4 regions of the Nocardia sp. NPDC003693 genome follow, and region 2 is predicted to be linked to each of the others. Evidence: riboswitches for the same ligand, from Rfam matches in the RefSeq annotation. Region 2 holds a riboswitch; each other region holds the start of a gene.
The links. A riboswitch is a leader RNA that binds a small molecule or an ion and turns the genes downstream of it on or off. The one in region 2 is predicted to bind cobalamin.
Positions count from the first base shown of each region.

Region 1: another riboswitch for cobalamin. It lies ahead of ACWDOP_RS17150 (serine hydroxymethyltransferase); the one in region 2 lies ahead of metE (5-methyltetrahydropteroyltriglutamate--homocysteine S-methyltransferase).
Region 3: another riboswitch for cobalamin. It lies ahead of ACWDOP_RS16785 (ABC transporter substrate-binding protein); the one in region 2 lies ahead of metE (5-methyltetrahydropteroyltriglutamate--homocysteine S-methyltransferase).
Region 4: another riboswitch for cobalamin. It lies ahead of ACWDOP_RS11450 (methylenetetrahydrofolate reductase); the one in region 2 lies ahead of metE (5-methyltetrahydropteroyltriglutamate--homocysteine S-methyltransferase).

Region 1 covers NZ_JBSFNO010000013.1:166,472-174,229, reverse strand. The annotation lists gene ACWDOP_RS17155 (lipase family protein) at 56-1,459, opposite strand; partial or broken gene ACWDOP_RS17150 (serine hydroxymethyltransferase) at 1,625-1,771, opposite strand; cobalamin riboswitch at 1,764-1,949, opposite strand; gene ACWDOP_RS17145 (hypothetical protein) at 2,040-2,393, opposite strand; gene ACWDOP_RS17140 (helix-turn-helix domain-containing protein) at 2,631-3,836, shown strand; gene ACWDOP_RS17135 (GlsB/YeaQ/YmgE family stress response membrane protein) at 3,917-4,186, opposite strand; gene ACWDOP_RS17130 (TerD family protein) at 4,361-4,942, shown strand; gene ACWDOP_RS17125 (hypothetical protein) at 5,055-5,315, shown strand; gene ACWDOP_RS17120 (aldehyde dehydrogenase) at 5,548-7,014, shown strand; gene ACWDOP_RS17115 (SDR family oxidoreductase) at 7,075-7,758, shown strand, end outside.
Region 2 covers NZ_JBSFNO010000029.1:99,653-107,410, forward strand. The annotation lists gene metE (5-methyltetrahydropteroyltriglutamate--homocysteine S-methyltransferase) at 1-1,936, opposite strand, end outside; cobalamin riboswitch at 2,096-2,270, opposite strand; gene ACWDOP_RS27650 (DUF6879 family protein) at 2,880-3,410, opposite strand; gene ACWDOP_RS27655 (helix-turn-helix domain-containing protein) at 3,542-4,426, opposite strand; gene ACWDOP_RS27660 (DUF6879 family protein) at 4,423-4,944, opposite strand; gene ACWDOP_RS27665 (hypothetical protein) at 4,922-5,254, opposite strand; gene ACWDOP_RS27670 (MarR family transcriptional regulator) at 5,472-5,744, shown strand; tRNA gene ACWDOP_RS27675 (tRNA-Lys) at 5,882-5,955, opposite strand; tRNA gene ACWDOP_RS27680 (tRNA-Phe) at 5,984-6,056, opposite strand; tRNA gene ACWDOP_RS27685 (tRNA-Met) at 6,091-6,168, opposite strand; tRNA gene ACWDOP_RS27690 (tRNA-OTHER) at 6,195-6,281, opposite strand; gene ACWDOP_RS27695 (alpha/beta fold hydrolase) at 6,624-7,520, opposite strand; gene ACWDOP_RS27700 (winged helix-turn-helix transcriptional regulator) at 7,618-7,758, shown strand, end outside.
Region 3 covers NZ_JBSFNO010000013.1:89,877-97,634, forward strand. The annotation lists gene ACWDOP_RS16750 (SDR family oxidoreductase) at 1-741, shown strand, start outside; tRNA gene ACWDOP_RS16755 (tRNA-Pro) at 1,024-1,096, shown strand; tRNA gene ACWDOP_RS16760 (tRNA-Ala) at 1,128-1,201, shown strand; tRNA gene ACWDOP_RS16765 (tRNA-Glu) at 1,212-1,287, shown strand; tRNA gene ACWDOP_RS16770 (tRNA-Glu) at 1,299-1,374, shown strand; gene ACWDOP_RS16775 (hypothetical protein) at 1,540-1,995, opposite strand; gene ACWDOP_RS16780 (MerR family transcriptional regulator) at 2,073-2,702, shown strand; cobalamin riboswitch at 2,850-3,046, shown strand; gene ACWDOP_RS16785 (ABC transporter substrate-binding protein) at 3,076-4,113, shown strand; gene ACWDOP_RS16790 (FecCD family ABC transporter permease) at 4,110-5,108, shown strand; gene ACWDOP_RS16795 (FecCD family ABC transporter permease) at 5,171-6,172, shown strand; gene ACWDOP_RS16800 (ABC transporter ATP-binding protein) at 6,169-6,957, shown strand; gene ACWDOP_RS16805 ((2Fe-2S) ferredoxin domain-containing protein) at 6,954-7,670, shown strand; gene ACWDOP_RS16810 (FAD-dependent monooxygenase) at 7,756-7,758, shown strand, end outside.
Region 4 covers NZ_JBSFNO010000007.1:164,791-172,548, reverse strand. The annotation lists gene ACWDOP_RS11470 (IclR family transcriptional regulator) at 61-816, shown strand; gene ACWDOP_RS11465 (family 2A encapsulin nanocompartment cargo protein cysteine desulfurase) at 880-2,838, opposite strand; gene ACWDOP_RS11460 (family 2A encapsulin nanocompartment shell protein) at 2,813-3,742, opposite strand; gene ACWDOP_RS11455 (hypothetical protein) at 4,006-4,302, opposite strand; cobalamin riboswitch at 4,638-4,806, shown strand; gene ACWDOP_RS11450 (methylenetetrahydrofolate reductase) at 4,966-5,982, shown strand; gene ACWDOP_RS11445 (GNAT family N-acetyltransferase) at 6,263-6,901, shown strand; gene ACWDOP_RS11440 (IucA/IucC family protein) at 6,914-7,758, shown strand, end outside.

The DNA.
Region 1 (7,758 bases), on a different contig from region 2:
GGGGCGCGGGGGAGCATCACCGTCGAAGCGGCACCGCACCGACCTCGACCCGGACCTACTTCACCCCGATCGGCTTGCCGAAGAACGAGCCGAGCGTCTCGCCGAGGGTCTGGCCCAGCAGACCCAAACCCTCGGGATTCGTTGCCATCAGCGGGGTGTCGGAGACAGCGCACCCGGGGGCGGCGGGCTTGCCGTCGAGGCGGTCGCGCAACCACAGCAGTGCCGTGGTGGAGCCGGAGATCTCGGTGGTCACGTGCTCGCCCAGATGCTCGCGCGTGTACTGGACGCGCGCGGCCGGGTCCTGGCAGTAGGTGTCGACCAGGGTGTTGACCGGTCCGACCGGAATCAGCTCGTCGGGATTGGCCTGCCAGATGAACATCGGCATGTCCGGGGTGGCCTTGCCCATCCGGGTGCGGTCGAGGGTGTCGCGCACGATCGGATTGCGCATCGGATCGCCCTCGGGCACCCGCAGCATGCCCTTCATGTTCGCGAAGGGGAACAGCGCGGTGTTGTACTGCACGCACAGCCCGCCCTTGACGACCTGCAGCGTCTGTCCGAGCAGGTCCAGGTTGCTGTTGAGCAGCGCCCCGAACTCCGGGTACTCGCGGCCGAGACCGATGACGGCGGAGAAGATCATGCCCGCCCAGATCTGACCGTTGCCGATGTCGAGCAGGGGACCGAAGTCGGCGGGCACGCCGCCCTCGGCCGTGCCGACCACGTTGAGTTCGGGTGCGTAGGAAGCCTTCAGCTCGGCGGCGTGCCCGGTCGCGATCGCGCCGCCGGAGTAGCCGTACATGCCGATCCGGGTGTCCGGAGCCAGCCGCATCGGCTCGAAGTCCCGGGCGGCGCGAATCCCGTCGAGGGTGATCCGCCCGGCCAGCGGCCCGGCGCCGAACGCGCTGTCGGGTCCCTGATAGTCGGGAATGACCACCGCCCAGCCCTGTTGGATGGCCGCCTGCGCGATGACGAACTCCAGCGGCGCGACGATCTGCCCGACGGCCGCGGCCGCCGACCACTGCTGCACCGCATAGGAGGGCGCGCAGTAGGCGGCCAGCGAATCCTCGGCCACCTGCATCGAGACGAGCTTGTCGGGTGCGGACCCGCGCGGTTTCAGCACCGTCGCGACGGCCGGAATCGCCTCGCCGCGAGTGTTGTTGGAGCGGAACGACACCTGCCAGGCATCGACGTTGAGCGGGATCACCCCGGCGTTGGCCACGTTGACCTGCCGCGCGGCGATGATCTCACCGGGCGCCTTGCTCGCCACCACCTCGGGGGACGGCCGATAGAAGCCCGGATCCAGTTCCGGGGGCACCGCGAACGCCGGTGCGGGCGCGACCGCGACGGGTGCGGACCCGCCCGGCTCGCCCGTTGCGGTCGCGGTGGTGAACGTGCCCGCCACCGCGGTGAATGCCAGGGCCGCCACGGCCACACGGCCCGGCAGCGACGCGCGCAGCGCCATAGGTCGACTCCATCTGCTCCATGTGAGACCACACTGACTCACATCGAAGGCAGATTATCTTGTACATCACTGTCTAGCAAGAGCCGTCCGAGACAGTGTGCCGCAGTGTTGCCGGTCTCCGTTCCGGCTGCCCCCTCATGGCGCCCGGAACGGAGACCGCGCGTGTCAGAGCAGCTTCCAGTCCTCGAGGCCGTCGTACAGCGGAAGGTCGCGGGCGAGCGTGGAGACCCGCCCGCGCAGCGCGTCGAGATCGGCTCCGCCCGCCAGTGCCGTGGCGATGATGTCGGCGACCTCGGTGAACTCGGCGTCGCCGGTACAGCGGGCAGGTCTTCGGACTCGGGGGCACCGGCCCCGTACGGGGTCCACCTACTGGCCGTCGCTTCCCGGACGCGGGGTCCAGTGCGTGTGACGGCGGTCGTTCCTGCTCACTGCTGCGGGGCAGTCCCGGATTCTCACCGGGTTCCCTCTCACCCGCGGTGGCGTCACCGCCGCGCGGGCTTCGACGCGCGCGATGGGGTCAGGGGCTCCGTGGGCCACATCGCGAGCGAACCAGCTGCGCCACCAGGATAGGCATCGGTGTTCAGTGGCCGGTGCCGGGGGCGTCGCGACCGCCCGGCTCGTGCGCGCCGCCGCGCGCGTAGGTCTCCTCGGGTTCGACGGTGATCACATCGACCACCGCGACCAGTCCGGTGGGAACCACCGCGGCGTCGAAGTGTTCGACGTTCGGGACGAACACCGCCGCGGCGCCGGTGCGGTCGACCGCGACCCGCAGGCGGTGCACCCACTCCTGGGTGTGGGCGTCGAACACCAGGATCTTGGACAGGTCGTACCCGAGCCGGGCCGCGGTGCTGCGGATCAGGCGCTCGTCCCACGGCTGCCGCCCGCCGGAGACGTCCTTGTTCAGGAAACCCAGGGCCTTGGGGCATTCGAACATCACCGGCACCCCCCACCCGAGGCGAGGGGCCGTGGATCCTCGTCGGCGCGCATGCGTTCCATGTCCGGTTCCTTCGGTGTGGATTCATCGAGTGCGCCTGTCGCGCCGAAGATTCGACAAATCGGACGAACCGCTCCGGCGCTGGTCGCTGTATCCAGCGTGCCGCCGCGACCTGCGGCGGACTCACACAATCTGTGGCAGTCTCGATACCGGGGAACCGCTTGAATCGAGGCCGTGATGAGTGAGGAATCGGCTGGAGTCGGCTCGCGAGTCGCGCAGGGCCGCAAGCTCCGGGGGTGGACCCAGGCCCGGCTGTCCATGGAGACCGGACTGTCCACCTCGTTGATCAGCGCCGTGGAACAGGGCCGGCGCGCGGCCACCCCGGCCTTCATCGCGGCGAGCGCGAAGGCCCTGCGCACCAGTACCGCCGAACTGCTGGGGCAGCCGTTCGCGCCGACCAGCGTGGAGGATCGGGAACTGCACGGCGCGATCGCGCTGCTGCGCAACGAACTCGCCGCCTACGACCTGGCCGACTCCGACATCGAGGTGCGCCCGCTCGCCGCGCTAGCCGACGCCGCCATCCGGGCCCGCCGGTACCGGCGCGACGCCGCCGCCCCCAAACTGGCCGCGCTGCTGCCCGCCCTGCTCACCGAAACCCGAGTCCTGGTGCACCGCAGCCACGGTCACGACCGCGATCGGGTGTTCGTCGTGCTGGCCGAGCTGTACTACAACGTGCGCAGCCTCGCGCACAAACTGGGCTACGTGGACCTGGCGGCCAGCGCCGTGGATCGAATGACCTGGGCCGCCACCGCGAGTGGGGATCCGCTGTGGATCGCGGCGAGCCGGTTCCATCGCGCGAGTCTGCTGACCAACGGCGGTGACTGGAAGACCGCGCTCGTTTTCCTGGAGCAGTGCCGCGCCGATCTCGAGGCCCTGCTGCGCGCGGGCACCGACGGAGATCTCATCGCCTGGGGCGGGCTGCATCTGCAGTCCGGGCTGGCGGCCGCGCGGGCCGGGAACCGGGACCTGGCCGATTCGCATCTGGCCGAGGCCGAGTCGACCGCCAAACGCATCGGGCACGATCGCGACGAGGTGCTGGTCTTCGGCCCGACCAACGCGGGCATCTGGTCCGTGGCGCTGGCGGTGGAGCTGATGGACGGCGGGGAAGCGCTGAAAAGAGCCGAGGGACTGTACATTCCGGCGGGCACCCCGCGCTCGCGGTCCGGGCACCACTACATCGATCTCGCTCGCGCCTACCTGCTGCACGGTGACCGCGCCATGGTGCTGGACGCGCTGCACACCGCCAAGGGCATCTCGCCCTCGCTCACCCGCTACCACCCGATGGTGCACGAGACCATTCGCGTGCTGGCCCGGCAGGATGCCCGGCGCACCGATGGAATTCGCGGTTTCGCGGCCTGGTGCGGGGTGACGGTGAACGGCTGAGCGACCCCCGTACACACCTGTGCCCGAGCCGCCCCCGGAAGGTGGGGCGCTCGGGCACAGGCGATTTCAGTGGTTAGGGGTCAGCGCACCGATCGTCGCGTGACCAGGTTGACCAGGAGCAGCAGGATGACGGCGCCGCCGAGACAGGTGAAGAAACTGAACCAGAGACCGCCGCCCTCGACGTCGACATCGAAGAGCTTGAGCAGGAAGCCACCGAGCAGACCGCCGATGACACCGACGACGATGTTGAGCAGGATGCCCTGCTGAGCGTCGGTTTTCATGATCTTGCTGGCAATCCATCCAGCGAGACCGCCAATGATGATCCACCCGAGAATACCCAGACCGAGCATGATGTTTCTCCTTCTATCAGCGTCGCCGAGATCGCCGGCGCTCACTTCCTCACATACCCGCCGCGGGGGAAACGATGCGGGGGTACCGCAGAATCCCGGGTGGCGCGCTGCGTTTCAAGCTCCGAGCAGGGGGAATGCCGGGAGCGACAAGATTGCGATCGAAGGAGATGCTCGGTGTCCATCGCGCTGGGAAACCCGGACGGATCGGCGCTGGAATGCGTCGCGGTGGCGTTGGGATGGGACGCATCGGACCTCGATCTCGTGGTTCACCCCGACGGCACCCTCGAACCGGGGGTGCGGGTCGACTTGAACGTTGCCGCACTGCTTTTCAGTGCTGATGATCAGTTGATGGACGCCGTGTACTACGGGCAACTCTCCTCGCGGGACGGGTCGGTCCGTCACACCGGAGACAATCTGACCGGTGAGGGGGCCGGCGACAATGAGGTCATAGTCCTGGACCTGGCTCGCCTGGCCCCGGAGGTCACGACGGTCATCGTCGTGATCACATCGTACTCCGGTCAGAGTTTCTCGAACATCGCAAACGCGTACTGTCGTCTGCTCGATGCCGGAACCGATACCGAGATAACCCGGTACCTGCTCAGCGGCGGCCCGCACACCGCGCTGGTGATGGGCAAACTCGAACGCACCCCGGGGTTCTGGGCGTACGAGGGCATCGGCGTCGGCATCCCCGCGCTGCACGCGGCCGAGGCGGTGCCGTACGTCCTGCAGTACCTGCACAGTCAGGCCGCGCAATGATTTCCACGAACGGAAATCGACCCCGTTAGGTTTCCGAAATCCCGGGTATCCGAAGAGTACGAAGACGATCCGTAATAGCCGGTGACGCCGGGTATTGGACGAAGGATTCGATATGAGAACATATCGGGACGACGGGAGAACGCGCGTGGTACGCAGCTCGGGTGGTATCAGCATTCTTGGTGTGCTGGTCTTGGTTTGGCTGCTGATCGGCGCCATTGCCGCAGGCCAGCGCGATTACTTCGACAACGCGCCGACAAACTGCGCGAGCACCGGAACCATCGCGGTGACAATTCTCGCCGGTCCGTTGAATTACATGGGCGTGAATCCGAAGATCGACGACTGCAACGTCGACGTTCCGCAGCCCAGTCCCTAAATAACGGCGACCGGCCGCAGCCCGGATCGTTGAACGCGCGAACGCCCACCCGGTGAGAGTCGGCAGCCATACAGCTTCGGCAATGGCCTGCCATTCTCGCACCGGGTGGGCGTAGCGCTGCGTTGGCCAGGGCCACAGGGAAAGCCGTCGAGCGTCTCGACCGGGTCCTTGCGTCTGTTCAAGAGCGCGGACTATAGTCCGTACACCTGTCCAGACAGCATTGGAGTGGTTCATGGTTCTCCCGCCCGCAGACAGCTCGCGGCTCTTGATCGGCGGCAAGCTGACCACCGGCGGTGGCGGTGAATTCGTCACGATCAACCCCGCGACCGAGGAGGCGTACGGGTTCGCGGCCGATGCCGACAAGGCGGATATGAGCGCGGCCATCGAGGCCGCGCGGTCGGCGTTCGACAGCACCGACTGGTCGCGTGATCACGCCTTCCGGGCGCACTGCCTGCGCCAGCTGCGCACCGCGCTGCAGGCCGACATCGAGGACCTGCGCGCGCTGACCGTCGCCGAGGCGGGAGCGCCGGTCATGCTCACCCGCGGCCCGCACCTCGAGGGCCCGGTCGCGGATCTGGAGTTCTCCGAGCAGCTCGCCGAAAGTTACGAGTGGGAAACCGATCTCGGGGTCGCCGCGCCCATGGGTATCCGCAGCCGGCGCGTGCTGCAGCGCGAGGCGGTGGGCGTGGTCGGGGCGATCACGCCGTGGAACTTCCCGCACCAGATCAATTTCGCCAAGCTCGGACCGGCCCTCGCGGCCGGAAACACCGTGGTGCTCAAGCCCGCTCCCGACACCCCGCTGTGCGCGGCGGCGGTCGGGGCCATCATCGCCGAGCACACCGACTTCCCGCCGGGCGTGGTCAATATCGTCACCTCGTCCGATCACGAGCTGGGCGCGCAACTGTCCGGTGATCCGCGCGTGGACATGGTCACTTTCACCGGGTCCACCCAGACCGGGCGCACGGTCATGATCAATGCCGCTGCCACGCTGAAGAAGACCTTCCTCGAGCTCGGCGGCAAATCCGCGTTCATCGTGCTCGACGACGCCGACATCGGCGCGGCCGCGGGCATGGCCGGATTCTCGGTCGCGGTGCACGCCGGGCAGGGGTGCGCGCTCACCACGCGCCTGCTGGTGCCGCGCGCGTCCTACGCCGAGGCGGTCGACGCGGCCGCCGCGGCGCTGGGCCGCATCGTCCCCGGGGACCCGGCCGCACCCGGGACCATCTGCGGGCCTTTGATTTCCGAGCGGCAGCGGGCCCGGGTGGAGCGCTATCTCGATATCGCGCGGTCCGAGGGCGGGCGCATCGTGGTCGGCGGGCGCCGGCCCGCCGCGCGGGACCGCGGGTTCTTCATCGAGCCCACCCTCATCGCCGACGTCGACAACGCCGCGACGGTCGCGCGCGAGGAGATCTTCGGTCCCGTCCTGGTGGTGATCCCCTACGACGGGGACGAGGACGCGATCCGTATCGCGAACGACTCGCCGTACGGGTTGTCGGGCGCGGTCTGGGGCACCGATCCCGAGCGGATCGCCCGGGTCACCGCGGGCGTGCGCACCGGAACGCTGAGCGTCAACGGCGGGGTCTGGTACGCCGCGGACGCGCCGTTCGGCGGCTACAAGCAGTCCGGCATCGGCCGGGAAATGGGCGTCGCCGGGTTCGAGGAGTACCTGGAAACCAAACTCATCGCAAGCATGGCCTGACGCACGTCGTCCGGGAAAACCGCACCGTCACATCATGTTTCACGCACGCAGGAGCTGAACTTGTCACGCTTTACCGGAAAGTCCGCCATCGTCACCGGCGCCGCCCAGGGCATCGGCGCCGCCTATGCCCGGGCGCTGGCCGCCGAGGGCGCGAAGGTCGTCGTCGCCGATCTCAACGCCGAACGCGGCAAGGAGGTCGTGGAATCCATCGCCGCCGCGGGCGGGACGGCGATCTTCGGCGAGGTCGACGTGGCTGACGCCGAATCTGCCACCGCGCTGGCCGATCTCACTCTGCGTGAGTTCGGCGCCATCGACCACCTGGTGAACAACGCGGCGATCTACGGCGACATGAAGCTGAATCTGCTGCTCAGCGTCGACTGGGACTACTACAAGAAGTTCATGAGCGTGAACATGGACGGCGCGCTCATCATGACGCGGGCGGTGTGGAAGCACATGCGCAAGGCCGGTGGCGGGTCGATCGTGAATCAGTCCTCGACCGCGGCGTGGACGTACTCGAGCTTCTACGGTCTGGCCAAGGTGGGGGTCAACGGTTTGACCCAGCAGTTGGCGACCGAGTTGGGCGGGGCGAATATTCGGGTGAACGCCATCGCTCCCGGCCCGATCAACACCGATGCGACCAAGAACGTGACGCCGGACGTGATCGTGGAGGACATGGTCAAGCGGTTGCCGCTCAAGCGCATGGGCACCCCGGAGGATCTCGTCGGCGCCTGCCTGTACCTGCTC
Region 2 (7,758 bases):
ACAGGTGGGTGTGCACCTGGGTGGCGTCGGCGACGCCAGAGGTGGCCAGGCGGAACGCGTCCACCGCCCACTCCAGGTACGCGGCCTGATCGGCCTTGCGCAGCGGCAGCAGCTCGCGCAGCGCGGGCTCGTCGACCTGGATCACCGCGATACCGGCGGCCTCGAGATCGACCGTCTCGTCCCGGATGGCCAGGGCGATCTGCCGCGCGGTCTCCGAGCGCGGCTGGTCGTCACGCACGAACGACCACGCCAGGATGGTGACCGGACCGGTCAGCATGCCCTTGACCGGCTTGGTGGTCAGCGACTGCGCGTAGGTGGACCACTCCACGGTCATGACCGCCGGGCGCACCACGTCGCCGTAGACGATCGGCGGGCGCACGCAGCGGGTGCCGTAGGACTGCACCCAGCCGTTCACGGTCGCGGCGTACCCGTCGAGCTGCTCGGCGAAGTACTGCACCATGTCGTTGCGCTCGGGCTCGCCGTGCACCAGCACGTCGAGGCCGATCTCCTCCTGCAGCGCGATGACCTCGGCGATCTCCGCGCGCATCCGGTTGTCGTACTCGGCCTGATCGATCGTGCCCTTGCGCAGTTCGGCGCGCGCCACCCGGATCCGGGAGGTCTGCGGGAACGAGCCGATCGTGGTGGTCGGCAGCAGCGGCAGGTTCAGGCGCTCCTGCTGCAGCACACGGCGCTCGTCGGCCGGGGTGCGGCGGATGGCATCGGAGGTCAGCTCGGTCAGGCGCGACCGCACCGACTCCACGCGCAGGCGCGGATCGGCCTTGCGGTCGGCGACCGCGGCGCGGGCGATCGCGAGCTCGTCGGCGACCGCGGCCTCACCCTCGGTGAGAGCCGTTGCCAGGACGCGGATCTCGGCGATCTTCTCCTCGCCGAACGCCAGCCAGGAGCGCAGGCGCGCGTCCAGGTCGGTCTCGGGCGCGAGGCTGTAGGGCACGTGCAGCAGCGAGCACGAGCTCGACACGGCCACCTGGACACCGGCCGCGCGCAACGCGCTCAGGCGGGGCAGCGCGTGATCGGGATCGACCCGCCAGATGTTGTGGCCGTCGACGACGCCCGCCACGATCAGCTTGCCGGTGATCGCCTCGGCGGCGGCCACGTCCGCATCGCCACCGGCGACCAGGTCGACGGCGATGCCCTCGACACCGGTCTCGGCCAGCGCGGGCAGGGCCGCACCCAGGCGACCGAAGTAGGCCGCCACCAGGATGGCCGGGCGCGCCGACAGCTCGGACAGCCGCTGGTAGGTGCTGCGGACCGCCGCGAGTTCGGCCTCGGTCAGATCGGTGACCAGCGACGGCTCGTCGATCTGCACCCACTGCGCGCCGGCCTCGGCGAGCTGACCCAGGAGCTGCTCGTAGAGCGGCAGCAGATCGGCCAGCCGGTCCAGCAGGTCACTGCCGTCGAGGGACTTGGCGAGCTTGAGGAAGGTGATCGGGCCGACCACGACCGGGCGGGCCGGAACACCCAGCGCCAGCGCCTCTTTCAGCTCCGCGAGCGGCTTGGCCGGGTTCAGCGCGAACTGGGTGGTCGCCGACAGCTCGGGCACCAGGTAGTGGTAGTTGGTGTCGAACCACTTGGTCATCTCCAGCGGCTGCACCTCGGCGTTGCCGCGCGCGGCCGCGAAGTAGCGGTCCAGCTCGTCGGCGATGCCGGCCACCCGCTCGGGCAGCGCGCCCAGCAGCACGGCGGTGTCGAGCACCTGGTCGTAGTAGGAGAAGGTGCCCACCGGCACCGAGTCCAGACCGGCGTCCCGCGCGGCGGTCAGCTGGGCGGTGCGCAGGTCGGCGGCGACGGCGTGCAGGCTCGCGGCGTCCTGGCGTCCGGCCCAGTAGCCCTCGATCGCGCGCTTGAGCTCGCGATTGGGCCCGATGCGCGGGAGCCCCAGCACGGTGGCGGTAAAGGTGTTGTGCGGGTTCGACATTGATGAACTCCAGAGGTCAGCAGCAGATGACCGCCACCCATACGGAACGCACACCAATGGAGCCCTGGAAGCATCGATCCCGTGCCCGGGTTCCACTCGGCGTAACGCCCAATCCACGAGGCGACGACCGCCGGATACGGCGTATCCGGCGCAACGGGCAGGTCTTCGGACTCGTGGGCATCGACCCGGGAAAGGGTCGGCCCCCGGCGCTCGGGCCCGGGGCTGGTCCTACTGACCGTCGCTTCCCAGGCATGATTCATGCGCCCAGTGCGGGTGACGGCTGTCGTTCCCACTCACCGCTGCGGGACAGTCCCGGATTCTCACCGGGTTCCCTCTCGTCCCCGGCGCGCGAACACGCCCTGGACTTCGACGCCAACGGACGGGTCAGGGGCTCCTCGACTCCGCCGCCGGCGAACCAGCTGCGTGGCGAATATAGCGAAATCCGCAGGATCCACCAACAACCGTGTCGCGATTCACGCGGATCGGGTCGGCGGGGGCGTGCATGGGCAAGCCAGGAATCTCGTCCGAATGCGTTCTTCCACAGTGCTTTCCGACAGCCGACCATCCTCCGGCAGATGTAACCGGCTGCGGCGAATCGCCCGGCCCGGGCACCGATCGAGCCCCGGACCGGTCTGCGTCGGTCCGGGGCTCGTTCGGGGTGTCTGCCATGGTGATGACTCAGCATGATGCGACGGTCGGGACAGTACCCGCGACGACGCGCCGCCCAGTGGGCACTGTGGTCCAGGACACGCACCCTGGCCAGTGGCTGTTCCCGTGGGGCGCGGCGGGGCGCGCGGGCGCCGACCGCCAGTCGCATCGGCCTCGCGCGGGACCGCCCGGCCTCCTAACATTTGTCGGTGTCGTCCGATTCACCGTCGCCGCCGTCCAGGTCCGCCCGTCAGCGCGCACGCCTGCGCTTGCCTGACCGCCTGTCCCGGATCGGTCATCGACCGGCAGCAGGTACGACGTAGTCGGCGTACGGAATCGCCGACTGCCAGATTCGATCTCGAATCGATCGAATATGAGCGGTAATCACCGGGTCGGTGGTGGTGGCCAATCCGGCCCCTGCCCCGGTCGGGGTGAAGACACTGAACGCGACCAGGTCGTCATCGAAGATCCACCAGTCGTCGCCACCGAGCAATGCAGGATCGACCAGATGCCTTGGAACGTACCGAATCTCTTCGCCAGCCAGGGCATTGAGGCGTGCGATGTGCAGCGCGAACCGAGTGTAGTCGGTGTGCGGTTCGGTGACGACCCGGACGCGCCGCACGATCTTCCCGGCCGCCGTCGCCTCGCGCACGACGTTCGACCAGTCGGCGAACCACGCGTAGTCGTCGGGTTCGCCCGCCAGGAAGACGCGGAACGGTTCATCCTCCTCCGGGGTGCTGTAGGCGTCCTGCAGTTCGAGATGAACCGCTACGGACCACCCCCTACGGAACAGTCGAATCGCGTCCTCACCGTGGTGCAGCAGCATCCCTGCGAATCTCCTTCCTACAGGTATTTCGATGCTCATCTCATGGTCCGGCGTGTCCCTGAGCGAGCGCCGCGGGGTCGGTCACCGGGAAACCGTTCGCAGGCATCTACGGAATGAATTTCGCCGTCCGGTCACCCAGCGGTCGGCCCTGGGGCTCGCGGGTGCGGCGGGCTGTTCGAGCCCCCTCGACGGACTTCGATGGCCGTTCGGATCACGGTGCGGGCTGCGTCGCCGGTGAGGGACTGCCTTGCCAAGACGTCGAACGCTCTGCCGTACAGGGCGATTTCCCGAGGCTGAGTGATGGTGATGCTCGCTGTGTGCCCCTCGACCTTGACCAGGCGGTCATCGAACATGAAGAAGTTCTCGACGACCACCCGGCCCTCCGCGGCGCGTGGAACGATGCCCAGCGTCACACGCGGCATCCCGATCAGCGAGTAGAGCCGATCGAGCTGACCCAGCATGACCTGCTGCTCACCGAAGCTGGTGTAGAGCGCTTGTTCGGCCATGAGGAAGTGGAATCTCTTCCCCTGGGCGTAGAGAATCCGTTGGCGTTCCATCCGTTTCGAGACGGCCACATCCAGGTCGTCCGGAATCTCGTAGAAGTCGATGATGTTCCGCATGATCGCGGACGCGTAATCGGCCGTCTGCAGTAGACCCGACACGATCGCCGGTTCCCAATTGCGAATCAGCGTCGCCTGCGCCTCAAGCCTGAGGGTGTGCTGCTGGCGGCGTCTCATCCCCGTTCCCAGCGCTTGCCGCCACTCGACGTATGCCGAGTCGACGTTGTGCAGGGTCGCGAGGAGATCGTCCAACTGGTCGCCTGCGCCGGTATGACGGCAGTAGGCCCGCAGATCGGCGTCGGACGGGCGGATCACGCCGTACTCGATCTTACTGACCTTGCTCTCATGCCATTTGGAGAGGCGGGCGAGCTCCCGGCCGGACACCCCTGCACGACGCCGAATCTCTCGAAGCCGCTTGCCGAGAGCCGCACGGCCCTCCTCGATCGGGTTCGTCACTGACGTGTGGTCACCCGGCAGTACTCGTCGAACGGTGTCGTCAACGGCCACAGGCGGTCGCGAATACCCCTGCAGTAGGCCGCGATTGCCGGGTCGGTGGTCACCGCGGAACCGCCTACTGCCCTGCCTTCACAGTCGGACAGGTTGAACACCACGGTCTCGTCATCGACGAGCCACCAGTCATCGGGCGGCACCTGCCCTGCGAGATGGCGAGGCAGGTATCGGATGTCTTCGCCCGCTTCCGTGTTCAGCGCGGTCAGCTCCAACAACCAGCGCTGGTAGTCGCTGTGCGGTGTTGTCACAACCCTGATCCGCGACACCGAGACACCGTGCGCAACTCTGTCCTGAACGAAGTCGTACCAGTCCTGGAACCAAGCCCTGAGATCGAACTGCTCCCCACGTAAGAAGCACTGCAGTGGTTCGTCCTCGGACTCGACTCCGTACGAGTCACGCACTTCCAGGTGAAAGATGCTGTGCCGCGCCGCGCTGAGCAGTTCAGTCGTGGGCAGGAACTTCACCGAAGAACGTCCTTTCCGATTTCGGCACCTCGATCGCTGTTTCGTAGTCTTCCATGTCGAGTCGCGCAACGGTCGGGAGATCGGTCACCGGCCGACCGGTGAGCGTGAACGTACCCCGCCCCGTGTCGACCATCGTCGCTCCCACGAACGTTCGCGGCTCCGCGAATCCGAGCAGGGCATGGGGAATTTCGATGGTTTCGGGACTTCCAGTCTTCCACCCCACCAGCAGGTAGCTGCCCTCATCCGTCGCGCAGAGTGCAGGACACCCCTCCTTGCCCGAGCCGGTCTTGCCAAGTACTCGAAAGCCCATGATCTTGCCTCCCGTGACTTGCGTGTCGCAGTTTGCACCGCCCTCACTACAGGGTCCTACGGATAGGCCATTTCCGTTGCTGAACAACAGGTTTTTTGCAAGTCCTTGCAAACTTGTTGTGCTGGATACAAGCCTCTTCGTACCGTCGATCTCGACCGCGCGTGGCCGGCGTGATCACTCCATCCCCGAGTTCTTCACAGCGACGACAGGGGCACCGATGCCACTCACCGAGACGCAGGCCACAGTGCTCGCGGCACTGGCCACAGTTGAACCCGCACGAACGCTTACGATCCGACAGTTGTGCGAGAAAACCGGTTTCACCAGATCCAGCACCGGCTCGGCGGTCAAAGCACTTGCCGTATCGGGACTGGCCCGCAGCACCCAGCGAAGTCCCGCAGGCTGGCGTATCACGTATCTGGGTGAGTCCCTGATCCGAGCATCGGCCTACAGCGACTTCCGCGAGCCGAACCTCGGAGGCGATGCGGCGTGATCACCGACGGCGAAGGCAACGACTATTCCGCGCTCGAACACTTCGAGTTCACGCGCCCGCGAGGCTGGATCCAATTCGCCGACGGCTCATGGGAGCCGGTGTGGGCGGACGGATCGGTCGGCGACACGGCCGTGACGTACCCCCACCAGGGCTCGAACCTGGGACCCGCCGCTTAAGAGGCGGCTGCTGCTACCAACTGAGCTATAGGGGCATGCGGCACCATCGCGTGCTGCCGCTCGCCGATCCGGCAGGATTCGAACCTGCGGCCTCCTGGGCTTCAACCAAGCGCTCTGCCAACTGAGCTACGGACCGTTGCCCGCCCGAAATATATGGGCGGGTTTGAAATTGGAAGCGGCGGTCGGATTCGAACCGACGACCTACGGGTTATGAGCCCGTTGCGCTAACCTAACTGCGCCACACCGCTATCGATTGCATTCCTGAAGGAACACAGCGGAAAGTTGAGGAGTCGAACCCCCGGGACACTATGCCCGCATCCGGTTTTCAAGACCGGCTGACCTCCACAGGCCGGAACTTTCCTTTCCCGCCGCCCCGTCGGGTTTGCGGTGAAACAAGATTCGCAGCAACCGGCTGAACCTGCAATCGAATTATCGCGGGCGTCGAATCCACACAGGGCCGGCGTGCACGCATATACCATTCGGAGTCAACCGATTTCGCACAGCACTTGTTCACCGCCACCGGCGCGTGCTGCGCCGCGCAGCGCCAGGACACACTGATCAGGGGACGGCTGGATTCTCTGGCATCCCGGGACCCGGGTGTTCGATCAAGCCGATGCCGCCGATGCGTACGGCGACCAAATGCACGGGCGCCCAGGCGAGGTCCCAGTAGAGCGCGCCGACCGAATCATCTGACTCACCGATTTCAGCAGCCCCAATTCTGCTCTCGCACATCTCCGGGCTGGGCGGCAAGGAAAGGTGATATCAGTGCGAGCAGCTCGCGTGGCCTGTCCAGCGGGATGATGTGACCGCAATCCGGGATGAGGCGCCCTTCGAGGGTGTCGGTGATGGGGCGGAGCTGGCGTTCCACGGCATCGCCGACCGGGTGGGAGCCGATCACCAAGGTGGGCACTGTGAGGCGGGTGGTCGTCACGGCTTCCTCGAGCTGGCGAGCGCTGGTCGGGAGCGCGCGGTAGTAGGAGAACGCGCAGCGCAGGGCCTCGGTGCCGGTGAAAGCGTCGACGAACGCCTCGCGGATATCCGTTCGCACACCCTGGCCGCGGGTGCCGGTGGTGAGGAACCAGTCGATATAGCGGGCCTCGTTGCCGAGCAGAACGGTCTCGGCCAGGCCGGGTACGGAGTGGAAGCCGAACCACCACGGCGGGCCGGCGGCCAGGAACTTCTCGGCGCCCGGGAGCCTGCCGAGCAGGGCCTCCATGACCACCAGCCTGCGCACGCGATCGGGATGGCGCAGGGCCAGCAGGACCGCGACCGGGGTTCCCGCGTCGATCGCGACCACCATCGCGGTGGGTTCGCCCAGAGCATCGAGGATCCCGGTGACGTCGGCGGCCAGCGTTTCTGCGTCGTACCCGTCCGCTGCCCGGCTGGTGGCGCCGAACCCGCGCATATCCGGGGCGATGACCCGGTAGCGCTCGGACAGCGGGCCGATGACCTCGCTCCACAGTCGCCAGGTATGCGGAAAACCGTGCAGCAGAACGAGTGCCGGGCCCGACCCGGCAACGGCGACGTTCGCGTGGATGCCGTTGGTGGCTATCCGGTGCAACTCGACCGAGGCGGCAGCCATCGATGCCGGGTGAGCCATGGGACCTCCAGATGGTTACGATTGGTTACCAGCAAACCGTAGGTAACAACCGGAACACAGCCAAGAAGGCACTTTCAGTACAGGTGGTGAGGTCCAGGTGACCACCCGACCAACCGGAACGACCCCGCCGGCGCGCGGCGACCTGTTCGATTCCCAATGCCCCACACGCCAATTGCTGGATCGCCTCGGCACGAAATGGACGTCCATGGCGGTGAAGGTCCTTGCCGAGGCCGCTCCC
Region 3 (7,758 bases), on a different contig from region 2:
CGCGCGATCGCGGCGCGGTTCGCCGGGGCGGGCTGGACCGTCGGGCTGTACGACATCGACGCCGACGCGGTACGTAGGACCGCGGCGGAGATCGGCGGCACGACGGTCACCGGCGCGTTCGACGTCACCGAGGCGGCGGGCTGGGAACAGGCGCTGAAGGAGTTCACCGAGACCACGGGACGGCTCGATCTGCTGGTCAACAACGCCGGGATCCTGTGCTCGGGCGCGTTCGGCAACATCCCGCTCGAACGCCAACTCCGGGTGGTCGACGTGAACGTCAAGGGCGTGCTCACCGGCTGCCACGCCGCGCTGCCGCATCTGCGCCGCACGCCGGGCAGCCAGGTCGTCAACCTGGCCTCGGCCTCGGCGCTGTACGGCCAGCCCGGACTGGCGACCTACGCGGCGACCAAGGCCGCCGTGCGCAGTCTGACCGAGGCCCTCGACCTGGAATGGCAGCGGTACGGGATCAAGGTGCACGACCTGCTGCCGCTGTTCGTGGCGACCGGGATGATGGACGAGGTCGAGCGCGGCTCCAAGACCTCGGCGACCCTCGGCGTGCACCTGACCGCCGCCGATATCGCCGACGCGGTCTGGCGCACCGCGACGAAGCCGGCCCGCCTGCGCGGGCCGCACGTGCTGGTCGGCATCCAGACCAAGGCGACCGCCGCCGCGGTTCGCCTGTCCCCCACCGCTTTCACGCGCGCGTTCGTCGGCTGGCTCAGCAAGTCCGACACCCTCTGAGCTGCGCGAACCCGTCCGCTCGAAAATAAGTGTCGCGCTCGGCAATTCGCTGTTAGCGTGGACCGCACACACCGACGAGAAAGGAATCGCAGCGATGACCGAGTACAGCATCCCCAGTCCCGCAGCGACTTTCGCCGTCGGCCTCGTCGCGCCGCCGGAACCGAGCACCGCGCCCGCCGCCGCCTTCGCGGAAAGCAGCCTCTAACCGGGCAGGCTTCCCGACCGAGGGCCGCACCGGGCGCACATGCCCAGGGAGCGGCCCTTTTTCATGCCCTCCCGCCGCGGGACGTAGCTCAACGGATAGAGCGCCTGCCTTGGGTGCAGGAGGGTGCGAGTTCGACTCTCGCCGTCCCGACGATCGCGATACACCGTGCTCCACGGAGCCCGGGCCAGTAGCTCGACACGGAAGAGCGCCTGCCTTGCACGCAGTCGGTTGCGGGTTCGAATCCCGCCTGGTCCACGCATGACGCGGCGCAGTGCTGTGCTGGTTCGGCACCCTGATTTTCACTCAGGACCACGTCGGTTCGATTCCGACCTGCGTCACCACAACTCCATACGGCCTCGTGCTCTGCCGGTCGGGCACCCTGATTCTCAGTCAGGACTACGCGGGTTCGACTCCCGTCGAGGTCACCACCCCCGGGACCACCCGGGGCGGGGAGAGGCAACCGGGCGGGGCCCGGGACCGCTTGCTAGGCGGATCGAGGCGGTGAAGCCTTGGGGATCGTGCCCTCGCCTCTCCGCGCATGCCGCGCACGCCGCGAATTCGGCTGTGCCGCAGGCGGTCTCACTGCGCCGGAATCAGAACCGGTCGATGCCCGCGAGCAGGACGGTCGCGCCGGAGATGACGACGCCGGTGACGAGGGTGGCAGCGCCGAGCCACACCGCGGCGATCAGGCGATTCGGGCGAACGGGGTCGGTGCCCAGCACCGAGAGGAAGAACCCGGCGGGCATCAGGATCGCCGCGGCCAGGACCGCGATCGCACCGCCGTTCGCCCAGCCGGGACTGGCGCCGGCGGCGTTGCCGAGCACGGCCAGGAGCAGGCCGAGCATCACCAGGACCCCGGCGTGCGCGTGCCCGGCGCGGAAGAAGGATTTCTGCAGTTCGTTGGTTTCCTGACCGCCGGTGACGACGCGGAGCAGGAACGTCCCACCGAAGGCGATGGTGGCGACGGAGATGATGGTGGCACCGAGAACAATGCTGATCAGGGGATCGATCAGGGTGGCGTACACGAGGACTCCCGCGGGTTCGTACACTTGATTGGATACTGTTACTACCCAATATTGGATAGTTCAAGTACCTAATGTCAAGGCGCCGAGCGAAGGAGACCCGCGTGCTCATGTCGGAGTTGGCGGCACGGACCGGCGTGCCGATCCCGACCGTGAAGTTCTACCTGCGCGAAGGGGTGCTGATGCCGGGCGAAGCCACCAGCGCCACCCGCGCGCGCTACGACGAGACGCACGTCCAGCGGGTCGCCCTGATCAAGGCGCTGTCCGGGCTCGGCCTGTCGATGGCTCAGATCCGCGCGATCGTCACCCTCATCGACGAGCCCGGCCGCCCCCTGCTCGACACCCTGGCCACCGCCACCGCCCTGCTGCCGCCCGCCGTCGACCCCGGCGAACCCGCCGAGTACCCGCGCGCCCGCGCCGCGCTCACCGCCCTCGGCCTCGCCGTCCCCGACGACTACCCGGCCGTGGCCCAGCTCGAGCACGCCCTCGCCGCCGCCGAGGCCGCCGGGATGCCGATGACCGAGGACCGCCTGCGCGCCTACGGCCCCGCCGTGCTGGCGATCGCCGAGTACGACATAGCCGAGATGCCCCTCGACTCCGCTTCCCGCGCAATCGAATACGCGGTACTGGGCACCGCCCTCTACGAACCGGTCATCGCGGCCCTGCGGCGCGTCTCGCACGCCGAACTCTCCGCCCGCCGCCTCGCACCGAAGCCGGACGGGCACGTCGAGTAGCACTCCCGGGCCACGCCCGTACCGGCCGGGAACTCCCCCTGGTCGCGCCGGCACGGGCCCCGGCGAACAACTCGGACCTCGAGCGCGGATCCGAGCGCGCCGGATCCGGCCGGGCCCGAGCGCTTCCCGCGCTCGCGCGTGATCTTGGTACAGTCCCTCCGCCGTGGTGTTCGGGAAACCGGTGTGAAGCCGGTGCGGCCCTCGCCACTGTGATCGGGAAGTGAACAGATCTGTCCGGACGGAGTGATCCGTCCGGGGCCACTGGGGTGCTCGCGCCCTGGGAAGGCCGATCGTTCACGCGGTATCCCGTCAGCCAGGAGACCGGCCACGGCAGGCAACACCCCATTCCACGAGGACCTGGAAGGCGGTCTCGGTGACCCCATCTGTTTTCGCGCGCCTGCGTACCGGCGCGCTGCTCGCCTGCGCGCTGATGCTGACCGGTTGCGGCGTACAGGCCGGACCCGCGGCCGACGGCGCGAACGCCGTCACCCGCGCCAACTGCGGCATCGACGTCGCCGTGCCAGGGCCGCCGCAGCGCATCTACGCCGCGTACCAGCCCTCCATCGAGATCGCGCACGCCCTCGGCGTCACCGATCGCCTGGCCGGGACCGCGTTCCTGGATTCGGCGGTGCTGCCGGAATACCAAGCCGCGCAGGCGAAATCCCCCTACGTGGAGAAGCTGCCGAGCCGGGACGAATTGCTGGCGCAGACACCGGATTTCGTGCTGTCGGGCTTCAACGGCGTGTTCGCCACGTCGTCGCAGAGCAGCGTCGGAACGCGGGCGAGCCTGCACGATCTGGGCGTGGAGACCTGGGTGCTGAGCCCACTGTGCCCGAGCGCGGACGGCCTCGCGGACGAGGCCATCGACCCCGCGACCGTGCGCTTCGACAACGTGTACGCCGACCTGCGGGACCTGGGCGCGCTGTGGGGCGCGTCCGAGCGCGCGGAGACCGTTGTCGCCGACCTGAGTTCGCGGATCGAGGCGGTGCGCGCGAAGGTCCAGGGCGCGGCCCGGCCGACGGTCGCGGTCGTCACGCCCAAGGACGACGGCTCCTACACCGTCGCGGGCGGCATCGATTTCGTCAGCCGGATCATCGAGGCCGCGGGCGGGGTCAACGCCTTCGCCGACCTCACCGAACGCCGCAACGTGCAGATCGGCGCGGAGCAGCTCATCGCCCGCGATCCCGACATCATCCTGACCAGCCTGTGCTGTAAGGCGAGCTACGTGCGCGCCGACGCGCAGCCGCAAGTGGACAAGCTCACCGGCAATCCCGCCTTCGCCAATCTGAAAGCCGTGCGCGCGAAAACGGTGCACCCGTTCCTGTTCGCCGATCGCGCCGCCGGGGTGCGCATCGCGTACGCCACCGAACTCGTCGCCGGACTGATCCACCCGGATCTGTTCGCGCGGTGATCGGCACCGTGCGCGGCGCCGGCCTGCTTGTTGCCGGGGCCGCGCTGGCCGCGACCTGCGCGGGCTCCATGCTGATCGGGACGCACCCGCTCGATCTGGCCGACGTGCTCGCGGCGTTCACCGATTTCCGGGGCGGCGACACCGACCGGATCGTGCGCTACATCCGCCTGCCGCGCACGCTGGCCGGGCTGCTGGCGGGCATCGCGCTCGCCCTCGCCGGGGCCGTCATGCAGGGTCTGACCCGCAACCCCCTGGCCGGTCCGGGCCTGCTCGGCATCAACGCCGGCGCGTCACTGGCGATCGTGCTCGCCATGGCGGTTGTCGGACTGAGCTCGGCGGCGGGCCTGGTGTGGTTCGCGTTCGTGGGCGCGGCGGTGGCCGCGGTGTTCGTATACACCCTGGGCTCCTTGGGATTCGGCGGCGCGACGCCGGTGAAGCTGGTCCTGGCCGGGGCCGCGTTCACGGCCCTGTGCGGGTCGATCACCACGGCGATCACCCTGCTGGACCGCACCACGTTCGACAACTTCCGCTTCTGGGTGGTCGGCTCGCTCACCCGGGCGAGCCTCGAATCCCTGTGGGCCGTACTGCCTTTCCTGGCCGTCGGCGCGGCGCTCACGGTCGCGGTGGCGCGTTCGCTCAACGCCCTCGCCATCGGCGACGACATGGCGCGCACGCTCGGCACCCGCCCGGTCGTGGTCCGCGGTCTCGGTGCGCTGAGCGTGGTGCTGCTGGCGGGCTCGGCGGTGGCGATCGCCGGTCCGATCGCGTTCATCGGCCTGGTGATTCCGCATATCGCCCGCGCGTTCGCCGGGCACGACTATCGCTGGGTGTTGGTCTGGTGCGCGCTGCTCGGACCGACCCTGCTGCTGTTCGCCGACATCGCCGGCCGGGTGCTGGCCCAGCCGCAGGAGATCCAGGTCGGCATCATCACCGCCTTCGCGGGATCGCCGTTCTTCCTGTACCTCGTGCGCAACCGGAAGGTGGCGACCCTGTGACACGACTCGAACCGAGCGTATTGCCCGGGGGCACAGTACTGTTGCGCTCGCCCGGACAGCGGGTGGTCATTCGGGTCCAGCGCCGCTCGGCCCTGCTCACCGTGGCCCTCACGTCCGCCGCCCTGCTCGTGGCGGCGTGGTCTCTCACCGTCGGGCACTACCCGCTGACCGTCGCCGACGTGCTGCGGGTGCTGGGCGGCGGCGGCACGCTGATCGAGTACGACGTGGTGGTGGCCGATCGCCTCCCCCGGGTGCTGACCGGCCTGGGCACGGGCGCGGCGTTCGCGATCTCGGGCGCGATTCTGCAGCGCGTCGCCACCAACCCCCTGGTCAGCCCCGAGATCATCGGCATCAATACCGGCGCGTCCCTGGGTGCGCTGGTGGTGAGCGTCGTGCTCGGCGGATCGGGCCTGGGCCTGGTCGGCGGCGCGCTCGCCGGGGCCTTCGCGGCCATGGCGCTGATCCTGGCGGTGGCGACCAAGGACGGGCTCGACGGCTACCGCCTGGTCCTGGTCGGCATCGGGGTCACGGCCATGCTGTCCGCGGCCATCGCGTTCATCCTGACCCGCGCGAACATCTACCAGGCCCATACCGCGGCCATGTGGCTCACCGGCAGCCTGACCGGACGCGATTGGCTCCACGTGGGATTCGCGACCGCGGCGGTGGCCGCGGTGCTGCCGCCGCTGATCGTGTTCGCCCGGGCGCTTCCGCTGCTCGAACTCGGTGACGACCTCGCCCACTCGCTGACCGGGCGGCGCGCATCGCAGCGGACCACGCTGGTCGTGCTCGCCGCACTGGCCGCGGCACTGGCCACCGCGGCGGCCGGGCCGATCGCCTTCGTCGCCCTGGTGGCACCGCAGATCGCGCGCCGCCTGCTCGCCGGCCGCGGCGCCGCGCTCGCACCCGCCGCGGCGGCCGGCGCGCTGCTGGTGGTCACCGCCGATCTGGCCGCGCGCCGGCTGTTCCCGGCCGAACTGCCGGTCGGGGTCGTCACCGCGATTCTCGGCGCGCCCGTTCTCGTCTACCTCCTCGCCCGCGCTACTCGAATCGGACACGCAGGATGACCGCACAGCTGACCACCGCAGGACTCGGCCTCGCCTACGGCGGCGCCGCCGTCGTCACCGACGCCGACCTGGACTTCCCCGCCGGGCGGTTCACGGTCATCGTCGGCCGCAACGGCTGCGGCAAATCGACGCTGCTGCGCGGCCTGGCCCGGCTGCTGCCGCCGGCCACCGGCGCGGTGCTGCTCGACGGCGCGGACATCGCCCGGCAGCCCGCGCGCACGCTGGCCCGCCGTCTCGGCATGCTGCCGCAGCAGCCCGTCGCGCCGGACGGGATCACCGTCGGCGATCTCGTCGGGCGCGGGCGGAACCCGCATCAGCGCTGGTTCCGGCAGTGGTCTGAGGCGGACGACGCGGCGGTGCGGAAGGCGTTGTCCGCCACCGGAACCCTGGACCTGCTGGACCGCACCCTGGACGAGTTGTCCGGCGGGCAGCGCCAGCGGGTGTGGCTCGCGCTGGCGATCGCCCAGGATCCGGAGGTGATGCTGCTGGACGAGCCGACGACCTTCCTGGACCTGGCCCATCAGCTCGACATCCTCGACGTGCTGCGAACCCTGTTGCCGCGCACCATCATCGCGGTGCTGCACGACGTGAATCTGGCCGCCCGCTACGCCGATCACATCGTGGCGATGAAGGACGGCCGGGTGCTCGCCCAGGGCAGTCCGGCGCAGATCGTGCGGCCCGAACTGATCGCCGAGGTCTTCGACCTGGACTGCACGGTGATCGAGGATCCACTCACCGGCACCCCGCTGGTGATTCCCGCCCCGCGCACGGTGCGTACCGCGTGAGCCGCCGGCACATTCTCGTCGCCCGGCCCACGCCGTCCGGGGTGGATCTCGTTGCCGTGCAACGCCTCGCCGACGCCTGCGGGATCGGCTACGCGGTGCTCGATCAGGACGAGCCGACCGTGCACGACGTGCTCGACGACGCGCTGCGCGACGGCGTACCCGTCACGCTGATCCCGCTCGCTGTTCCGCGCGACCGCTACCTGGAGACGTGGATCGCCCGCGCGGTGGCGAACTGGCGCGAGAGCCGCGGGGTGGACACCGAGGTACGGATCACCGCGGGCATCGACACCGCGACCGAATTCCTCGACCTCGTGCGCGCCCGCATGAGCGAGGAGGGCACGGTGATCGGCGCGAGCCCGCGCGCGTTCCGCAGTCCCGCCTGGTCGGTGATACCCGAACACACCTCGCACATCCTGGTCTGCCGCGGCCCGCGCTGCACCGTCTACGGCGCGGGCGAGCTCTATCGGGAACTGCGGCGCGAGAACCCCGACGCGCTGGTGACCCCGACCGGCTGCCTCAACCCCTGCAACCTGGGCCCGCTGTACATCACCTATCCCGGCGGCGAATGGCATTCGCGCACGGCCGGATCCGAGGCGTCCGGCGAGGCCGGGGCAGCGCACGATGGATCCGCGATCGGTGAAGAGATTTTCCGTCCGCTGGCGGCACAAGCCGAAAATGAAGCCCCCCAACCCCTTCCCACTCTCAACTTATAGCGGAGAAGGGGGCTTGCGGCAAGACCCGGGTGATGCCGCAGAATCATCCGCCGTAGCCGAACCCGGCGGAAATGGAGTTGTACGAATG
Region 4 (7,758 bases), on a different contig from region 2:
TTTCCGGATAGTGGAAAGCTCGGCGGTGGGGGCCGATGTGTCCGTGCTACCGTCGCCGACGTGGAAGCCCCCGGTGTGCAAACCATTGCCCGTGCCCTGTCGGTGCTCGAATGTTTCCGGGGCGGCGACGAGCGCGGCGTCTCGGAGATCGCGCGCCAGCAGGGCCTGGCCGTGAGCACCACGCACCGGCTGCTGGCCGCCCTGGTCGCCGCCGGATTCCTGGAGAAGAACGAGGAATCCAGCCGCTACCGCATGGGCGGGGCGCTGGCCGAATACGGTCAGATCGCCTACCGCCAGCACCGCATCTATCTCGCCGAACCGTGCCTGGAGCAGTTGGCCGCCACGACCGGCGCGAGCGCCTCGGTCGCCATCCGGCACAGCATCCACGCGGTGCTGCTCGGCACCAGCCGCTGGCGCGAGACCGACGGCCATCGCCTGCAGGGCGTGCGGCTGCCGCTGCACGCCAGCGCCCTGGGCAAGGCGCTGCTGGCGTGGTCGGACGCCAGCGACGAGGAGCTCGCGGCCCTGCCCTACGACGAGGGCACCGATCGCTCGGTCTCGGGCCCGGCCGAACTGCGCGCCGAACTGACCCGGACCCGCGAGCGCGGCTACGCCTACAACGACGGCGAACTCGACCCCGAGTTCCGCACGATCGGCCTGCCGATCCTCGATCCCACCGGCCGCTGCCGCTTCGCCCTGGGCCTGCGCGGCCCCACCGCCCTGATGATCCCCGAGCGCGTCCCGTTCCTGGTCGAGCTGGCCAAGGTCACCGCCGCCGAGATCGGCACGCGCTTCGCCGCGGCCACATCGGAATAGCGCACGGCGTCCACGCGACCCGAAAGCCGCGTGGACGCCGGTCGGGTGCCGCCGTCGATCCGGTCAGCCGCGCGCGTGGGCGAGGCGGGTGACCTCGGTGATGAAGCGGTCGATCTCCTCGCAGGTGTTGTAGAAGGCGAAGGAGGGGCGAACCGTCGCCTCCACGCCGAAGCGGCGCAGGATGGGCTGGGCGCAATGGTGCCCGGCCCGGACCGCTATGCCCTTCTCGTTCAAGGCCGTTCCGACTTCGAGGGGTTCGTAGCCGGCCAGGGTGAACGACAGCACGCTCGCCTTGTGCGCGGCGGTGCCGATGAGGCGCACACCCGGGATCGCCGCCAGGCGGGGCGTGGCGTACTCGAGCAGGCCGTGTTCGTAGCGGGCGATGGTGTCGATGCCGAGGGTTTCGACGTATTCCACGGCCGCGCCCAGGCCGACCGCGTCGGCGATGTTGCCGGTGCCCGCCTCGAAACGGCCCGGCGGCGGCTGGAACAGCGAGCGATCGAAGGTGACGTCGCTGATCATGTTGCCCCCACCCTGCCAGGGCGGAAGGTCCTGGAGCACTTCGGATTTGCCGTAGACCGCGCCGATGCCGGTCGGGCCGAAGAGCTTGTGGCCGGAGAAGACGAAGAAGTCGGCGTCCAGGGCGCGGACGTCGATCCGGGTGTGCGGGATGGACTGCGCGCCGTCCACCACGGTGACCGCGCCCGCGCGCCTGGCCTCGGCGACCACGTCCGCGATGGGCGTAATGGTGCCCAGCGCGTTCGACACATGGGTCACCGACACCAGTTTCGTGCGATCGGACAGCAGCCGGGTGTACTCGTCCATCCGCAGCTGGCCGGTGTCGTCCACCGGAATGACCTTCAGCACCGCGCCGGTCTCGGCCGCCAGCAGCTGCCACGGGACGATATTGGCGTGGTGTTCGAGGTGCGAGACGAGGATCTCGTCACCGGCGTGCAGGTTCTTGCGGCCCCAGGTCTGGGCGATGAGGTTCAGGCCCTCGGTCGCCCCGCGCACGAAGATGATCTCCTGTGCCGAGCCCGCGCCGAGGAACCGCGCCACCGCCTCTCGGGCATGCTCGTACGCGTCGGTCGAACGCGCCGCCAATTCGTGTGCGGCACGGTGGATATTGGAGTTCTCGTGCTCGTAGAAGCGGGTGATGCGGTCGATGACCGCGCGCGGCTTCTGCGTGGTGGCGGCGTTGTCGAACCACACCAGCGGGTGCCCGTTCACCCGCTCGCCCAGGATGGGGAAATCCCGGCGGATGGCGTGCACGTCGAACGGCGGATGCCGATCCGGCACGGGATCGCCTGCCCGGTCCCCGAGGAAGTAGAACTGTGACCCCGCCGGTGTCGGCTCGGCCTGCGGGCGCTCGAGGAAGTAGAAGCTCGGCCCGCCCGCCGGGGCCGCCGGTGAGCTGAAACGCGATGGGGTCAGCGGGATATCGAGCGACGGCAGTTCCGGCAGCCAGGGATCGGTGTGCACCGGGGCCGCGGCGGTCCCGGACTCCCAGCCCGGCACGGTCGGGGCGGGTGTGGCCCCGCCGGGCGGCACCGCACCCCGCGGTGCGCCCGGAGTGCGCGCAGTGCCCGCCGTGGCAGGAACGGAGATGCCCGGACTCGGCTGCGGCACAGCGCCTTCCGACACCGCACCGCCGCTCGGCACGGCCGGGTCCGGTGCGTGCGGGAGCGAGCTCGCCCCCGCCGCCGACAGGGGAGCGGCCACAGGGGCCGACGCGGCCGAGGGCAGTGCCCCCGGCGATCCGGGAACGCCGGACGGCCCCGCCGGGGTGCTCGGCGCGCCCGGAACATACGGGATCGGCGGCGGCTCCGGGGCCGGGGTGCTCAGCCCCGCGACGCCCAACCCCCCGAGGCCCGGCGCCGCCGACGGCAGCGCCGAGAAGAACTCCCCGGCAAGGCGATTCAGCGTCGCCTCGTCCGGGAGCAGCGCGCTCCACTCGGAACCGGTGGCGGCCACCGGTTCCGGGGGAGCGGGCAGATCAGCGGTAGGTCGGTGCATAGTCATGGAACCTGTTCACCTCTGCGCCCTCGAGCACGGCCACCGCGTCGTCGGTCAGGATCGCCAGCGAGCAGTACAGCGACACCAGATACGAGGCAATGGCACTGCGGTCGATTCCCATGAACTTCACCGACAGGCCCGGGCCCTGTTCACCGGCCAGGCCCGGCTGGTACAGCCCGACCACGCCCTGTCGCTCCGCGCCCGGGCGGATGAGCAGGAACGTCGTCTTGCCGCCCGTCACCGGGACCTTGTCCGAGGGGATGATCGGAATCCCGCGCCAGGTGATGAACTGCGAGCCGAACAGGCTCACCGTCGGCGGCGGCACACCGCGCCGCGTGCACTCTCGCCCGAACGCCGCGATGCCCTCCGGATGGGTGAGGAAGAAGCCGGGCTCCTTCCAGACCTTGGCGATGAGATTGTCCAGGTCGTCGGGCGTGGGCGGGCCCGCGATGGTCGAGATCCGTTGCTTCTTCGGCGTATTGGCGATCAGCCCGTAGTCGGGGCTGTTGATCAGCTCGCCTTCCTGATGCTCCTTGATGGCCTCGATGGTCAGGCGCAGCTGCTGGGAGATCTGGTCGTGCGGGCTGGAATACAGGTCCGAGACCCGGGTGTGCACGTCGAGAATCGTGTGCACGGCCTTGAGCCGGTACTCGCGCGGATCCTTCTCGTAGTCGATGAAGGTCTCCGGCAGCGGGGACTCGTCGTAGTTGTCGCACTTGATGTCGACGGTCTGCTCGTGCGTCACCCGATTGCGCCGGTAGATACCGGCTTCCACCGGCACCCAGCTCAGCAGATGGACCAACCACCGCGGGGTGATCGACTCCATCTGCGGAACGGTCTTGGTGGCATTGGCGAGTGTCCGAGCGGCCTCGTCGCCCAGTGCCACCGGTTGCGGCACGGTACTTGTCATGAAAACCGCCTTCAATTAGGCAAATTGGGGGTTACCGACGGGACGGAATACTAACCCCGGGAGTCGGCGCTGTCCTGGCGAAGCACACGGCGGGCGTGTCCTGGAAGTTTGCTGGCGATACCGTGATTCGATGCCGCCACTTCCGTGAATGTGAAGGAGTGCACTCCGCCGGATAGGAGTCACGAGCTAACAGTGAGGAAACCGTAATTGCGCGGTAATGAGCGCGCGGGCGGCGCGCGTGGAAACCGGTGCGGCCCCGCGCCTCAGCGCACGCCCACGAGCACCGCGTCGGTGATCGAGCGCCACGCCACCCCGGCTTCGGTGAACCCCGCCGCGCGGACACGGTCGAGATGCCAGTCCAGGGTCTGCGGAACGCCCTGCTGCCGGTTGTCCAGGATGGCGCGACTGGCGGCCAGTTCGTTGCTCAGCCGGGAATCGTCGGCGATGCTCGCCCACCACCGTTCCCAATCCGGCACGCCCTCCGAGCGCACACGCTCCTGATGTCCGCGCTGGATCCGCTCGTCCAGCTCGTTCAGTAGCGGGGTCCCCGGGTCGGGCATGTGATCGGCGTTGACGAGCAGCCCGCCGGGGCGCAACAGCGTCGGCAGGTCCGCGATCCCAACTTTCTTGCCACGCTTCCCAATTCATGGCTTCTCCAGGGTCTGATCAGCGGCTTCGGAACGGACGCAGACTACGCGGCCGTCCGGGCGCGTCGGCGCCGTGACACGCGGCCGGGCGACGCCGGGACGCGCCGGGAAGGGGTGTGGTTGTCGGCGGCGGTACCACTTCGCTATATTCGCCTGCGCAGCTGGTTCGCCGGAGGCGGTATCGAGGAGCCCCTGATCCGTCCGAAGGCGTCGAAGCCCGGTGGCGCGTTCGCGCGCCGCGGGGCGAGAGGGAACCCGGTGGGAATCCGGGACTGTCCCGCAGCGGTGAGTGGGAACGACAGCCGTCATTCCGCGCTGGGCGCGTTGCCCGGGAAGCGATGGCCGATAGGACCAGCCCCGGCACGAGCGCCGGGGCCGACCCGGGTCACGGGTCGATGCCCACGAGTCCGAAGACCTGCCCGTTGTGCCGGATACGTCGTGTCCGGCGGTTGTCGCCTCGTGGACCGGGTGGCATGCCGAGCGGAACCGGGCGTCACACGACGCCACATCATGGGCTCCTTTCAGCGTGCACTCGCGATGAGGTGGCCATCGGCATGCTGACCATGGAGCTCACCAATGACGAACCCGGACAATACATTCGCGGCCGTGCCCGGCCGCGCGCCGATCGAACGCACCGCCCGCGTCGCGCCCCTGGCCGCCGCGCGCGCCTCGGTCGTGCAGAACCTGCGCATCCATTCCGGTGCGCGAGTGCCCTTCTCGGTGGAGTTCAATCCGCCGCGTGACGCCGCCGGCGAGGCCCGGCTGTGGCGCACGGTCCGGGAATTCGAGCGCATGCACCCGGCCTTCGTCTCCATGACCTACGGGGCCGGCGGCTCCACGAAGGACCGCACCGCCCGCATCACCGGCCAGCTCGCCCAGCAGACCACCCTGCTGCCGGTGGCGCACCTGACCGCGGTCGGCCACAGCATCGCCGAACTGCGCGCCCTGGTCGGTTCGTACGCCGACTGCGGCATCCGCGACATCCTGGTGCTGCGCGGTGATCCGCCGGGCGATCCGCTCGGGGCGTGGGAGCGGCACCCCGACGGTGTGGAGTACGCCGAGGAACTGGTGCGCATCGTGCGCGATCTCGGCGATTTCAAGGTCGGGGTGGCCTCGTTCCCGCAGGGCCATCACCGCTCACCGGACCTGGCCACCGATACCGCGCACCTGGTCGCCAAACTCCGCGCCGGAGCCGACTATTCGATCACCCAGATGTTCTTCGACGTCGAGCACTATCTGCGACTGCGGGATCGGGTGGCCGCGCACGACCCGGTCGAGGGCGCGAAGCCGATCATTCCCGAGCTGATGCCGATCACCTCGCTGCGCACGGTGCAGCGCGCGGTGGAGCTGTCCGGCCGCGAGCTCCCGCCCGCCGTGCTGGCGCGGTTGCGGCGCGCGGCGGGGGATGGGCCCGAAGAGAACAGGGCCGCGGTGCGCGCCGAGGGCATCGAGATCGCGACCGAAATGGCGCAGCGTCTCATCGACGAGGGCGCGCCGTGTCTGCACTTCATCACCCTCAATTTCGCCAAGGCGACGACCGAGGTGCTGACCAATCTCGGCTACCGGGTCACCGCGGCGCCGCTGAGCGCCTGAGAAACCGGCGGCGGGTCCGGAAATCCCGGCCCGGCCCGGCAATCGGCTGGCTCTGAGATCTGCGTTACGCTAGCCTAACCTAAATCGGATGAGGTTAGGCTACGTTTACTACGTAAGTGTACGCTGATCAGCGGTTACGCCCCGCGGCCGGCCGTAGATGCTGAAAGCCTGCCGCTATTGCTCGCGTGTTGCGAGAGACCCGCTGCGATTTTCGGGTTAGCCCACCCTAATAAAATAGGTTACCCTAACTCGCGAATGTGGATCTGCGAGAGGGTTTCTGATGGTGGTTGCTCGTCCCGAGACGAGTCCGGGTACCGATGGAGTTGCCGAACCAGCTGTTTACGAGCTGACCGCCCGGCCCATCGATATCGAACGTGACACCGAGACCGCTCATCGGTGGCTCATCCACCCCAAGTCGGCGTACTGGGGCATGCTCGAGAGCACCCCGGCCGACGTCGAGGATCTGATCCGCGTCGCCAAGTCCGACCCGGATCCGCGATTCGGTATGTGGATCGGCGCTTTCGAGGACGAGCCGCAGTTCCTGTTCGAGCTGTACAACCCGCAGACCAGTGATCTGGCCAAGCCGGGCACCGGATACGAGCACGCGGCCGGTGACATCGGCATGCACCTGCTGGTGTCCAACAGCGAGCGCAGGCTGCCGGGCTTCACCGGCAACGTCATGCTGCACATCATGCGCACCGCCTTCTTCGAGTGCGGCGCCGAACGGGTCGTGGTCGAGCCGGATCACCGGAACCTGCACGTGCAGAAGCTCAACGCCGCGGTCGGCTTCCAGGTCGCGGGTGATTTCCCGGTGGCCGACAAGATCGCCCGCCTGAGCTACTGCACCCGTGCCGATTTCATTCGGCTCACGGACAACGGCCGGTCCCTGGCGACCGACTTCCAGCTCGCGAACTCCTGAGAAGGTAGTGCTTTGACCAGCCCCGAAGCTTCCGCATCCCTATCCGCGTTCTGGCAGACCTACGAGAGAAGAATCGCGACCAAGATTCTGGCCGAGTTCTGCCACGAGCGGTTCGTGCACCCCGTCGAGTTGACCCCCGGCGTCTACGTACTGCACTCCGATGACGGCCTGACCGAATACGGTTTCCGCGCCGAGGTGCTGTCCCTGGACAGCTGGTGCATCGACGAGTCGTCGCTGCGCCGCACCCGCGACGGCGAGCCCGCGCGCATCGACGCCACCCAGCTCGTCATCGATCTCAGTGGCTCCCTGGGTATTCCGCGCGACGCGCTGCCGGAATACCTCGAGGAGTTCACCAACACCCTGCTCATGAGCGCGAATCGCCCCGACGATCGGCGCATCGCGGCCGCGGAGCTGGCGGTCGCGGACTTCCAGACCATCGAGCGCACCATGACCGAGGGTCATCCGTGCATCGTGGCCAACGCGGGCCGGCTGGGCTTCAGCGTCCACGACGTGGAGAACTATGCGCCCGAATGGGGTTCGCGTTTCGCGCTGACCTGGGTCGCGGTCCGGCGCGAGCACTGCGAGTTCGCCGCGGTCGAGGGCGTGGACTACGACTCGGTGGTGCGCGAGGAACTGGGCGCGGACACCCTGGACCGCTTCGCGGCGGTGCTCACCGGCCGCGGCCTGGATCCGGCGCGGTACTACTACATGCCGGTGCACCCGTGGCAGTGGCTCGAGAAGATCTCCCGCGTCTACGCCGTCGACATCGCCGAGCAGAAGATCGTGGAACTGGGCACCGGGCCGGACCTGTACCAGCCGCAGCAGTCCATCCGCACGCTGTTCAACACCACCCGCCC